DNA from 2 places in the Janthinobacterium sp. PLB04 genome. Region 1 is predicted to be linked to the other one. Evidence: riboswitches for the same ligand, from Rfam matches in the RefSeq annotation. Region 1 holds a riboswitch; the other holds the start of a gene.
The links. Region 1 has a riboswitch for thiamine pyrophosphate ahead of thiC (phosphomethylpyrimidine synthase ThiC). Riboswitches for the same ligand answer to the same signal wherever they lie in the genome.
Positions count from the first base shown of each region.

Region 2: linked by a shared signal. The riboswitch ahead of LSO07_RS21045 (TonB-dependent siderophore receptor) and the one ahead of thiC (phosphomethylpyrimidine synthase ThiC) in region 1 are both predicted to bind thiamine pyrophosphate.

Region 1 is NZ_CP088968.1:1,167,123-1,172,314, reverse strand. It holds gene thiD (bifunctional hydroxymethylpyrimidine kinase/phosphomethylpyrimidine kinase) at 1-513, opposite strand, end outside; gene LSO07_RS05140 (thiazole synthase) at 510-1,304, opposite strand; gene thiS (sulfur carrier protein ThiS) at 1,448-1,651, opposite strand; gene thiC (phosphomethylpyrimidine synthase ThiC) at 1,672-3,585, opposite strand; TPP riboswitch at 3,665-3,780, opposite strand; gene LSO07_RS05125 (hypothetical protein) at 3,889-4,143, opposite strand; gene LSO07_RS05120 (response regulator) at 4,183-4,989, opposite strand; gene LSO07_RS05115 (PAS domain-containing hybrid sensor histidine kinase/response regulator) at 5,018-5,192, opposite strand, start outside.
Region 2 is NZ_CP088968.1:4,771,481-4,776,672, reverse strand. It holds gene LSO07_RS21045 (TonB-dependent siderophore receptor) at 1-1,946, opposite strand, end outside; TPP riboswitch at 2,032-2,129, opposite strand; gene LSO07_RS21040 (iron-containing alcohol dehydrogenase) at 2,208-3,365, opposite strand; gene LSO07_RS21035 (ferritin family protein) at 3,508-3,813, shown strand; gene LSO07_RS21030 (Imm26 family immunity protein) at 3,907-4,386, shown strand; gene LSO07_RS21025 (sensor histidine kinase) at 4,512-5,192, opposite strand, start outside.

The DNA of each region.
Region 1 (5,192 bases):
GCCGCCCGTCACCAGCACGTTCTTGCAGCCTTGCGCGCGCAGGTTTTTCTCGCCACCGAGGGCCGCCGCTTCCGGCCCGTTCGGTACGATGACGGTAGTCACCGGCAACAAGGGCGCCAGCGCCAGCACGGCGTCGTCCCGGCTGAGCACGTCGCCATGGCCGCTGGCCAGCACGGGATCGAGCACGACAGGCAAATCCGGCCGGACCAGCCGCAATTGCGCGATCAGTTGCGCGATGACGGCCGCATTCGCGGCGCTGCCGGGAATGCCGATCTTCACGGCATCGATGGCGATCTTGTCGATCAGCGCCTGCGCTTGGCGGCGCAGCAATTCCGGGGCCACAGGCTCGACAGCAAACACGCGGTCGTTGTCCTGCACCGTCAGCGCCGTGATGACAGGCAAGGCATGCGCGCCCTGCGCGGCAATCGCCACGATATCGGCGGCGATGCCGGCGCCGCCCGACGGATCGGCGCCGGCAAACACCAGCACCGTCGGCCGGCTCCCCGGCTTCACGCCAGGCGGCCCGCCATCGGCGACGATGGCGAAGCAGCGAATTTACGCGGCATGCGCCCCGCCAGGAATGCTTCGCGCCCGGCCCGCACGGCCAGCTTCATGGCATGCGCCATGCGCACGGGGTCGCGCGCACCGGCGATGGCTGTATTCATCAGCACGCCATCGCAGCCGAGTTCCATGGCAATGGCCGCATCCGACGCCGTGCCCACGCCTGCGTCCACCAGCACGGGTACTTTCGCCTGATCGATGATCAGCGACAAGTTCCACGGATTCAGGATGCCCATGCCCGAGCCGATCAGCGACGCCAGCGGCATGACGGCCACGCAGCCGATGTCCTCCAGAATCTTCGCCTGGATGGGGTCATCGCTGCAGTAGACCATCACGTCGAAGCCATCCTTGACCAGCGCTTCTGCCGCAACCAGGGTTTCCGGCATGTGCGGAAACAAGGTTTTTTCGTCGCCCAGCACTTCCAGCTTCACCAGATTGCGCCCGCCCAAGAGCTCGCGTGCCAGTTGCAGGGTGTAGACGGCATCTTTTGCGTTGTAGCAGCCGGCCGTGTTCGGCAAAATCGTGTACTGGTCCGGTGGCACGAAATCGAGCAGGCTGGGCGCGTTCGGGTCCTGGCCGATATTGACCCTGCGGATCGCCACCGTGATGATCTGCGCTTCCGCCGCATCCGTTGCTTCGCGCGTCTGCGGCAAATCCTTGTACTTGCCGCTGCCCACCAGCAGGCGCGATGGGTACTGCTTTCCTGCGATGGTCAGCAGGTCGTTGTTTGTTGCGGTATTCATGTGTTCTTCCTTAAGTTTTTAAACGTTCGAAGAAAACCGTAGCGAGCGGCGATGATTTGTGGCCGAGACGCGCAACCGTGCTTGAGCACGGTGAGCATCGCAGGCCGCAAAGCGCGACGCGCAGTAGGTTTGCTTGGACGTTTTCAGCCACCGCCGATGGCGCGTACTATCTCCACGTGATCCTGCGTTTCCAGGACCCGGTCCTGCCACGCCTTGCGCGGCACGACGCTGCGGTTGACGGCCAGCGCCAGCGCCTGGTTTTCCAGCGACAGGGCGGCGATCAATTGATCGAGGGTTTGGCCCGGCGGCACCTGGTGCGGTGCGCCGTTGAGCGTGATGGATATCAATGCAGGCATCACGCTCTCCTTCAGACCTTGCGGTACAGCTCGGCGCCGTTCTTGATGAATTCGATGGCCTTGATTTCCATGCCCTGCTTGAGCGCCTTGTCTTCCGCGATACCCATGCCGGCCGCGTATTCGCGCACCTCCTGCGTGATCTTCATCGAGCAGAAATGGGGGCCGCACATGGAGCAGAAATGCGCCACCTTGGCCGAATCCTTGGGCAGGGTTTCATCGTGGAATTCGCGCGCCTTGTCCGGGTCCAGGCCGATGTTGAACTGGTCGTCCCAGCGGAATTCGAAGCGGGCTTTCGACAGCGCGTTGTCGCGGATTTGCGCGCCCGGATGGCCCTTGGCCAGGTCGGCCGCATGCGCCGCGATTTTATACGTGATGATGCCATCCTTGACGTCCGCCTTGTTAGGCAGGCCCAGGTGTTCCTTCGGCGTCACATAGCACAGCATGGCCGTGCCATACCAGCCGATCATGGCCGCGCCGATGCCCGAGGTGATGTGGTCGTAGCCGGGCGCGATATCCGTCGTCAACGGTCCCAGGGTGTAGAACGGCGCTTCGCCGCACTGCTCCAGCTGCAAGTCCATGTTTTCCTTGATGAGCTGCATCGGTACGTGGCCGGGACCTTCGATCATCACCTGTACGTCGTGCTTCCACGCAACCTGCGTCAGTTCGCCCAGGGTTTTCAGTTCGCCCAGCTGCGCCTCGTCGTTGGCGTCGTAGATGGAACCGGGACGCAAACCGTCGCCCAGCGAGAACGACACGTCATACGCCTTCATGATTTCGCAGATTTCTTCGAAATGCGTGTACAGGAACGATTCCTGGTGGTGCGCCAGACACCATTTCGCCATGATGGAACCGCCGCGCGAGACGATGCCCGTCAAGCGCTTGGCCGTCATCGGCACATAGCGCAACAGCACGCCTGCATGGATGGTGAAGTAGTCGACGCCCTGCTCGGCCTGCTCGATCAGGGTGTCGCGGAAAATTTCCCAAGTTAAATCTTCGGCCTTGCCATTGACCTTTTCCAGCGCCTGGTAGATGGGCACGGTGCCGATGGGGACGGGGCTGTTGCGCACGATCCATTCGCGCGTCTCGTGGATATGTTTACCTGTGGACAGATCCATCACATTGTCGCCGCCCCAGCGGATGGCCCAGGTCATCTTTTCCACTTCCTCGCCAATCGACGAGGTGACGGCGGAATTGCCGATATTCGCATTGATCTTCACGAGGAAATTGCGGCCGATAATCATCGGTTCCACTTCCGGGTGGTTGATGTTGGCGGGAATGATGGCGCGGCCGCGGGCGATTTCCTCGCGCACGAATTCCGGCGTGATTTCCGCCGGGATGCTGGCGCCGAACGACTGGCCAGGATGCTGGCGGCCCATCAGGTCGGCCAGGCGTTCGCCCATGGGGCCGGAAGCTTTCAGCTCGCGCAAATATTCCTGCCGGCGCATGTTTTCGCGGATGGCGACGAATTCCATTTCCGGCGTGATGATGCCCTGGCGCGCGTAATGCATTTGCGTCACGTTCTTGCCGGCAATGGCGCGGCGCGGCTTGCGGTGCAGGTTGAAACGCAGCTCGGCCAGTTTCGGGTCCGCCAGGCGGGCGATGCCGTAATCGGAGGTCGGACCGGGCAATTCTTCCGTGTCGGCCCGTTCCATGATCCACGGCAGGCGCGGCGTGTCCAGGCCCGAGCGGATATCGATCTGCACGTCCGGATCCGTGTAGGGGCCGGACGTATCGTAGACGTAGATCGGCGGATTCTTTTCGCCGCCGAACGACGCTTCCGTGTCGGACTGGCTGATCTCGCGCATGGGCACGCGGATGTCGGGGCGGCTGCCTTGCACGTAAATCTTGCGCGAATTGGGCAGCGGCGCGATGGCGGCTTCGTCGACCGTGGCGGTGGCGGAGAGGAATTTCGGGTTGGCGTTCATTTTGGCTCCTTGGCTAGACTGTTTTTAAGCCTGGAGCCAGCTAAGGAGGTTCGGCTGCGCGCACGCGGAAAAGCGGGGTGCGTTCATCCTAAAGCTTCCCTTCGCTGGCATTATCCAGATCAGGTTCGGAGGGTATTTCTCACCCGCGCTTGCACCGTGTTTCCACAGCGAAAGGCAGGACCCCTAGCGTTTGCCGCCTTGCGGCAGCGAGCCAATTATACGCGGTTCACGCCGCGTGGCCAGATGATTTCTTGCAGGTGTCGTCTTTGCGCATCTGCTGCATTGCAACAGGCGCCATCGCGCTTATTTCTTCTTGCCCCAGCCCCAGCTGGTCGGTTCGCCCTTCAGCTGGCAGATGAAAATGAGCACGGCAACGATGGCCACTTCATAGACGATATAGCCGACCAGCATGGTTTGCGGCGGAAACAGGAAGGCGCCGCAGGCGAACAGCGCCAGCGCGGCCAGGAACACCAGCCAGCCTTGCCAGGTGATGGGCAAGCCCCAGCCCCAGCCATAGGTCTTGGCGGGGAACCAATAGGAGGGAGATTTGTCAGCCATGATGCTTTCCTTGTGGATGTGGATGGCACCAAGTATAAATCAGGCGATGCGCAAGCGCTCCGTGACATCGAGGCCGATGCCGCGGTAGCCGATGAAGCGGCTGCCATTGTCGAACATCGGCTCGCCGCTCACTTGCAGGTACTGCGTGCTGCCGTCGAGGTTGGCGCGGCTGTAGATGAAATCAAGGAACGGTTCGCGTGCGGCAATTTTTGCGTCGAGCAGCGCGCGTTCGGTGGCGTTCCAGCGCTGTGGCTCTTCCTCGCTGCCAATGCCCAGCATTTCGGCCACGGGGCCGGAAAAGCGCGTCAGATTGCCTTGCGCATCCTGTTCCCAGTACCAGTCGGACGACAGTTCCGTGAAGCGCTGGAAGCGCGCTTCGCTTTCGCGCAGCTCCGCCGTGCGCGCTTCCACCATCTGTTCCAGCGACTTGTTGTATTCGGCCAGCTTCTGGTACAGCAAGCGCACTTCCAGCATGTTGTGGATGCGCGTTTTCACCTCCACCAGGTCGAAGGGCTTGCTGACGAAATCCTTGGCGCCCGCTTGCAGCGCGCGCAGCTTGTGGCCGGGCTGGGCCGTGATCACCAGCACGGGCAGATAGCTGCCCGCCTCGATATCACGCAAGCCTTCCATCACCTCGAAGCCATCCATTTCCGGCATCTGCAAGTCGAGCAGGATCAGGTCGTAACGGTGCTGCTGGTGCAGCGCATGCACGGCTTGCGGATCCATGGTGGAGGTGATGCGCGTATAGCCGGCATTGCGCAGCACCTGTTCCAGCAGCATGACGTTGGCCTCCTGGTCATCAACGATGAGGATGCTGGCGTTCAGGATCTCGGTGGCTTGAAGCATGGCGGTATTCCTAAAATTAAGTGCTGAATTAGCGTACTGCGTGAGTGTCGTCGGCCAGGCCGTGCGCGGCCGCATGGTGCAGGGCCACGTCGAGCGCATCCATGAATTCGACGACCTTGATCGGCTTGGTCAAATAGCGGAAGAAACCCGCTTCCAGGCCTTTCTCGATGTCGCGCGGCACGGCGTTGGCCGACAGGGCCATC
Region 2 (5,192 bases), 2.8 Mb from region 1:
GCCTTTTTGCCCGCATATTCCCAGCTGCCATTCACGCTCAAGCCCGCCACCTGCTGCACGGCGTAGTCCGCGTGCACGGCCGCCTTGAAGGCCGGCACGTTGGGCACGCGCTTGCCATCGTAGTCCGCACTGCCCGTGCCTGATTGCTGGCTGTTCAGGGCCGTGATGGACGCGCCCAGGTTCAGGTTGGCCGATGCCTTGCCCTGGGCAGACAATTCCAGGCCACGGTGCTGGGCCTGGCCCGCGCGCACGAAGTTGTAGGTGCTCATGCTGCTGTCGAGGTACTGGTTGAATTCCAGGCCCTTGCGGATCTGGAACAGGGTGGCGGCCACCATGAAGTCCTGCGTCAGGTCCGCCTTCACGCCCAATTCGACCTGCTTCGAGCGGCTCGGCGTCAGTTCCACATTGGCGTTTTCCGCGTAGCGGTCGGCCGTGCCGCCGTGCTCCATGCCCTGCGAATACGATGCATACACGGCGATATTGTCTTGCGGGTTGTACACCAGCGCCACGTTCGGCAACAGGAAGTCGTGCTTGGCGCGGATTTCCGTGTCGGCCTTGAGCACATACTGGTAGCCATCCACATTGATGTGGCGCAGGCCGCCATGCAGCTTCCAGTTGGGCGCCAGGCTGACGATGTCCTGCACGAAGACGGATTTTTCCTTGTCGTTGCGTACCAGGCGTACGGGGCCCGTGACGCCGTCGGATGGCGCGACGATGACGGGGCGATAAATGTTGCTGATGCCCACTTCGTCGTACACGTACTTGCCGGCCCGGTCCTTGCGGTTGAAGTACGACACGCCGGCAGTGAATTCGTGGCGCAGGCTGCCGGTGGCGAACTTGCCCTGGATCATGGCTTGCGCGCTCAGCGGCTTTTTCGTTTCGCCCAGGCTGCGGAAGTCCCATACGGAGAAATCGCCATTGCTGCAGAAGACGGGCGCCCAGCTTTCCGGGCTGCAGCCATACGGATACGCCGTGTAGTCGTCGCGCTTGAACGAGTGCTGGTTGGCGGACAGGGTGGCGTGCCAGTCGTCATTGAAGGCGTACTGGAAGCGCAGGCCGAGGTTGCTGGTGACGGTTTCCACCGGATGCGTCCACGGCTGCTTGTTGAGCATGGTGTCGGCGCTGACGTTGGCCGGCAGGCTGCCGTTGCTCAGCAGCTGGAAGCCGGGCGCCGTGACCTGCGCCTTGTCCTGGTAGTCGGCGTCGAGCTGCAGCAGGGCTTGCGGGGAAATCTGCCAGTCGAAGGCGCCGGAAATGAACCGACGGTTGCCGTCCGCGCCCTTGATGTAGGAACGCAGGCGCTCGGCCGCCACGTTGACGCGGTAACCGAAGCGCGTGTCTTCCAGGCGTCCGCCCAGGTCGACGGTGCCATACAGGGTGCCCCGTTCGCGCGCTTCCACGGTGACGGTGCGCAGCGGTGCGGCGGTGGGGCGCTTGACGATGAAGTCGATCACGCCGCCAGGCGCGGCCACGCCTGCCTGCAAGCCGGCCAGGCCTTTTAATACTTCGATGCGTTCCTTGTTTTCCAGCGGAATTTGCGTGTCGCCAGGAATGGCCACGCCATCCTTGCGGTAGCTGGAGTTCGTGTCGAGCTTGAAGCCGCGGATGGTGAACTGTTCCGCGTAGCCGACGGCGTTGTACGACTCATTGATGCTGGCGTCGAGCTTGACGGCATCGCTGAGATTGCGGATCTGCAAGTCCTGCATGTCTTTTTGCGAAATGACGGTGACGGACGCCGGTGTCTGCAGCAGCGGCGCGTCGGCAAAGCCGCCCACGGAGGCGCGCTTGGCGGCCGGCGCCTTGCTGGCCGTGACGACGACTTCGGCCATGTTTTGGGCCTGCGGATCGGTGGCTTCGGCGGTGTCGTTCGCAGCAAAGGCAGGCGCGGCAAACGCGTGCAGGATCGCCAGGGTCAGTACAGAAACGGATAAATTCGGTGTAGACATAGATTGCTCGTGGTTCAAGCCGTCTCTGTAAAGAGCACGGCAGGCTGCTTGTTCGGCTGGCGCCAACGCAGGAGCTATCAAAGGAGGGAGGTACTTTGCGCTTTCCTTCGCTGGCATTATCCAGATCAGGTACGAAGGGTATCTCTCACCCGGATAACGACTCCAGGACCCCTAGCGAAATGACAGCTTAGCATGAACCACGGCCAGCTGTCCTCCTGGCTGACCGTTTTACAACAGTGTGGCTGGAATTTGCAAACTGCGCTACAGACTCAGTTCCAGCACCTTGCGGCTGACGGCGGGCGTCACTTCGCGCTGCTCGCCCAGCGCCGTCATGCCGTGCGCTTCCAGGGCGGACACGACGGCATCCACGCTGGCGTGGTTCAGGCCGTAGTCGGCCAGGCGCGTCTTGACGCCCATGTGGCGGAAGAAGAATTCCGTGCGCGCGATGGCGGCCTCGATGCGGCCATCCTCGTCGCCGCCGTCGAGTCCCCACACGCGGGCCGCGTATTGCAGCAGCTTGGCGCGCTTGGCCTGCTTGCGCACGCGCAGCATGCTGGGCAGGATGATGGCCAGAGTTTGCGCATGGTCGAGCTCATACAAGGCCGTCAATTCATGGCCGATGGCGTGCGTGGACCAGTCCTGCGGCACGCCCACGCCGATCAGGCCGTTCAAGGCCAGGGTGGCGCTCCACATCACGTTGGCGCGCACGTCGTAGTCGTCCGGGTGCGACAGGGCTTTCGGGCCTTCCTCGATCAGGGTCAATAAAATGCCTTCGGCGAAGCGATCTTGCACGGACGCGTTCACAGGGTAGGTCAAATACTGTTCCATGACATGCGCAAACGCATCGACGACGCCATTGCCCACCTGGCGCAGCGGCAAGGTGAACGTTTTCGACGGGTCCAGCACGGAGAATTTCGGATACACCTTGCGGCTCATGAACGAGCGCTTTTCCTGCGTGGCCTTGCGCGTAATCACGGCCGAGCCATTCATTTCGGAACCCGTGGCCGGTAACGTCAATACCGTGCCGAAGGGAAGGGCGGCCTCGACGATCTTGCCGCCTTTCGCCAGGATGTCCCACGCCTCGCCTTCATGCAGGGCGGCCGCGGCGATGAATTTGGTGCCATCGACCACGGAACCGCCGCCGACGGCCAGCAGGAAATCGATGCGCTCGCTTTTCACCATGGCCACGGCCTGCATCAGTGTTTCATAGCTGGGATTGGGTTCGATGCCGGCAAATTCCAGCAAGGTATGGCCGGCCAGCGCCGCCTTGACTTCATCGTAGACGCCGTTCTGCTTGATGCTGCCGCCGCCATACGTCATGAGCACTCTGGCATGCGGCGGGATCAGCGCCGTGATGGCGGCGATCTGGCCCTGGCCGAAGAGGATTTGCGTCGGATTGTAAAAGTCGAAATTGAACATGGGGCTCCTGCCGCTGGGGTTTAGGCTGTTGCTGAGCCATGATTATGGCCGAACGGGTGGAAACGTGTCGTGGACGCTTGAGCTTTTCGCCCGCGCGGTGGAGAATGCAGCCGATGTCACCACCACGCGAAAAGGAATGCGCATGACCAACGTCCCACTGGAAGAATCCAGCTTGCCGGCCACCGCGCTCGACATGCACCGCGCCATCGGCGCCACCATCGCCGCGCTGCAGGCACTGGACTTGAACAGCCAGCGCTTCGAGGCGTGCACGGACCCGGAACTGCGCCGCGTGCTCGCGCATGCGGGCGACACCAGCCGCAAGGAAGCGGCCATGCTGCTCGAATGGATGCGCCGCCGCGATGCGCGCCTGGACGCGGCCATGAAGGAAGCGCTGTTCAAGGCGGGACCGATTGTTGCTCAGTATCACTATGACGAGAAAATATTGTAACTATTGGTTTGTTGCTGTGGCGTACCATGCGCCACTTTCGCATCGTTTCGCGTAGACTGTGCCCCGGACACGATTTTGGGGGAGTTTGCAACGATGAGATCATTACCATACCGAGAAGGCAGCTGGTTTGCCGTGCCCTTGCCGGGCGGCGGCTATGCCGTCGGCGTGGTGGCGCGCAGGGCGCCTGCCGGGCGCATCATGCTGGCGTATATGTTCGGACCGAAGCGCGACAGCTTGCCGACGCTCGATGAGCTGGAAGGCTTGCGGCCGGAACAGGCCGTACGCCGCCTGCGCACGGGCGACATGGCCCTGCTCAACGAGCGCTGGCCCCTGCTGGGTGACAGCCTCCACTGGGAGCGCGACGCCTGGCCCATGCCGGCCTTTATCCGCCGCAATGAATCCTTGCAGCGCGCCTGGCGCGCCAGCTATGCGGACGCCGACCCTGCCAAGCTGAACCGCGAGGAATCGATCCCCTTCGATACGCCGGGCATGGAGAGCGATTCCCTGTACGGCTACGGGGCGACGGAATTGCTGATGAATAAATTGCTGGCGCAGGAGCAGGCGTCCGCTTGACCGTTGTCGGGCGGCGGAAACGCCGGAGCCGGTAGCGTAGGTCGGATTAGCGCCTGGCGCGTAATCCGACAGGAACAGCCAACAATGTTGTCGGATTATGCGAGGCAAGGCCTCGCTGATCCGACCTACGCCGCTGGCAAGCTGATCTGAAACGCCAGGCCGCCGCCTTCGCGGTTGCGCACTTGCAATTCGGCGCCATGGCGCAGCAGCACGCGGTCGACGATGGCCAGGCCCAGGCCGGCGCCGTTTGCCTGCCCGCGCGCCGTATCGAGGCGGGTGAACGGCTTCATCAGTTGCTCTATCTTTTCTGCCGGCACGCCCGTGCCGTGGTCTTGCACTTCGATGATGACCTTTTTCGCGCCGTGGCTGGTGCGCACCTGGCAGGCGATGTCGATTTCCGTCACGTCGCTGCCCGGCGTCTTGCCATAGCGGCGCGCATTCTCGATCAGGTTGTTCAGCACGCGGCGCAGGTCGGTGGGGTTGCCCATCGCATGCGCGCCGTCGGCGATGCTGGCGTTGATCTTCACATCCGGCAGGCGCATGGCTTCGCGCGTCATGTCGCTGAGCAAACCGCTCAGGTCGACATCCGTAAAGCTCGACGCTTCCGTCGGCTTGGCGTAGTCGAGGAACTGGCCGATGATGGCGTCCATCTGCCCGATATCGGACTGGATGCCTTCGCGCGCCTCGTCCGACAGGTTCGCCATTTCCACTTCCAGCTGCATGCGCGCCAGCGGCGTGCGCAAATCGTGCGAAATGCCGGCCAAAATCACGGCGCGGTCCGATTCCACCTGTTTCAGGTCATCGAC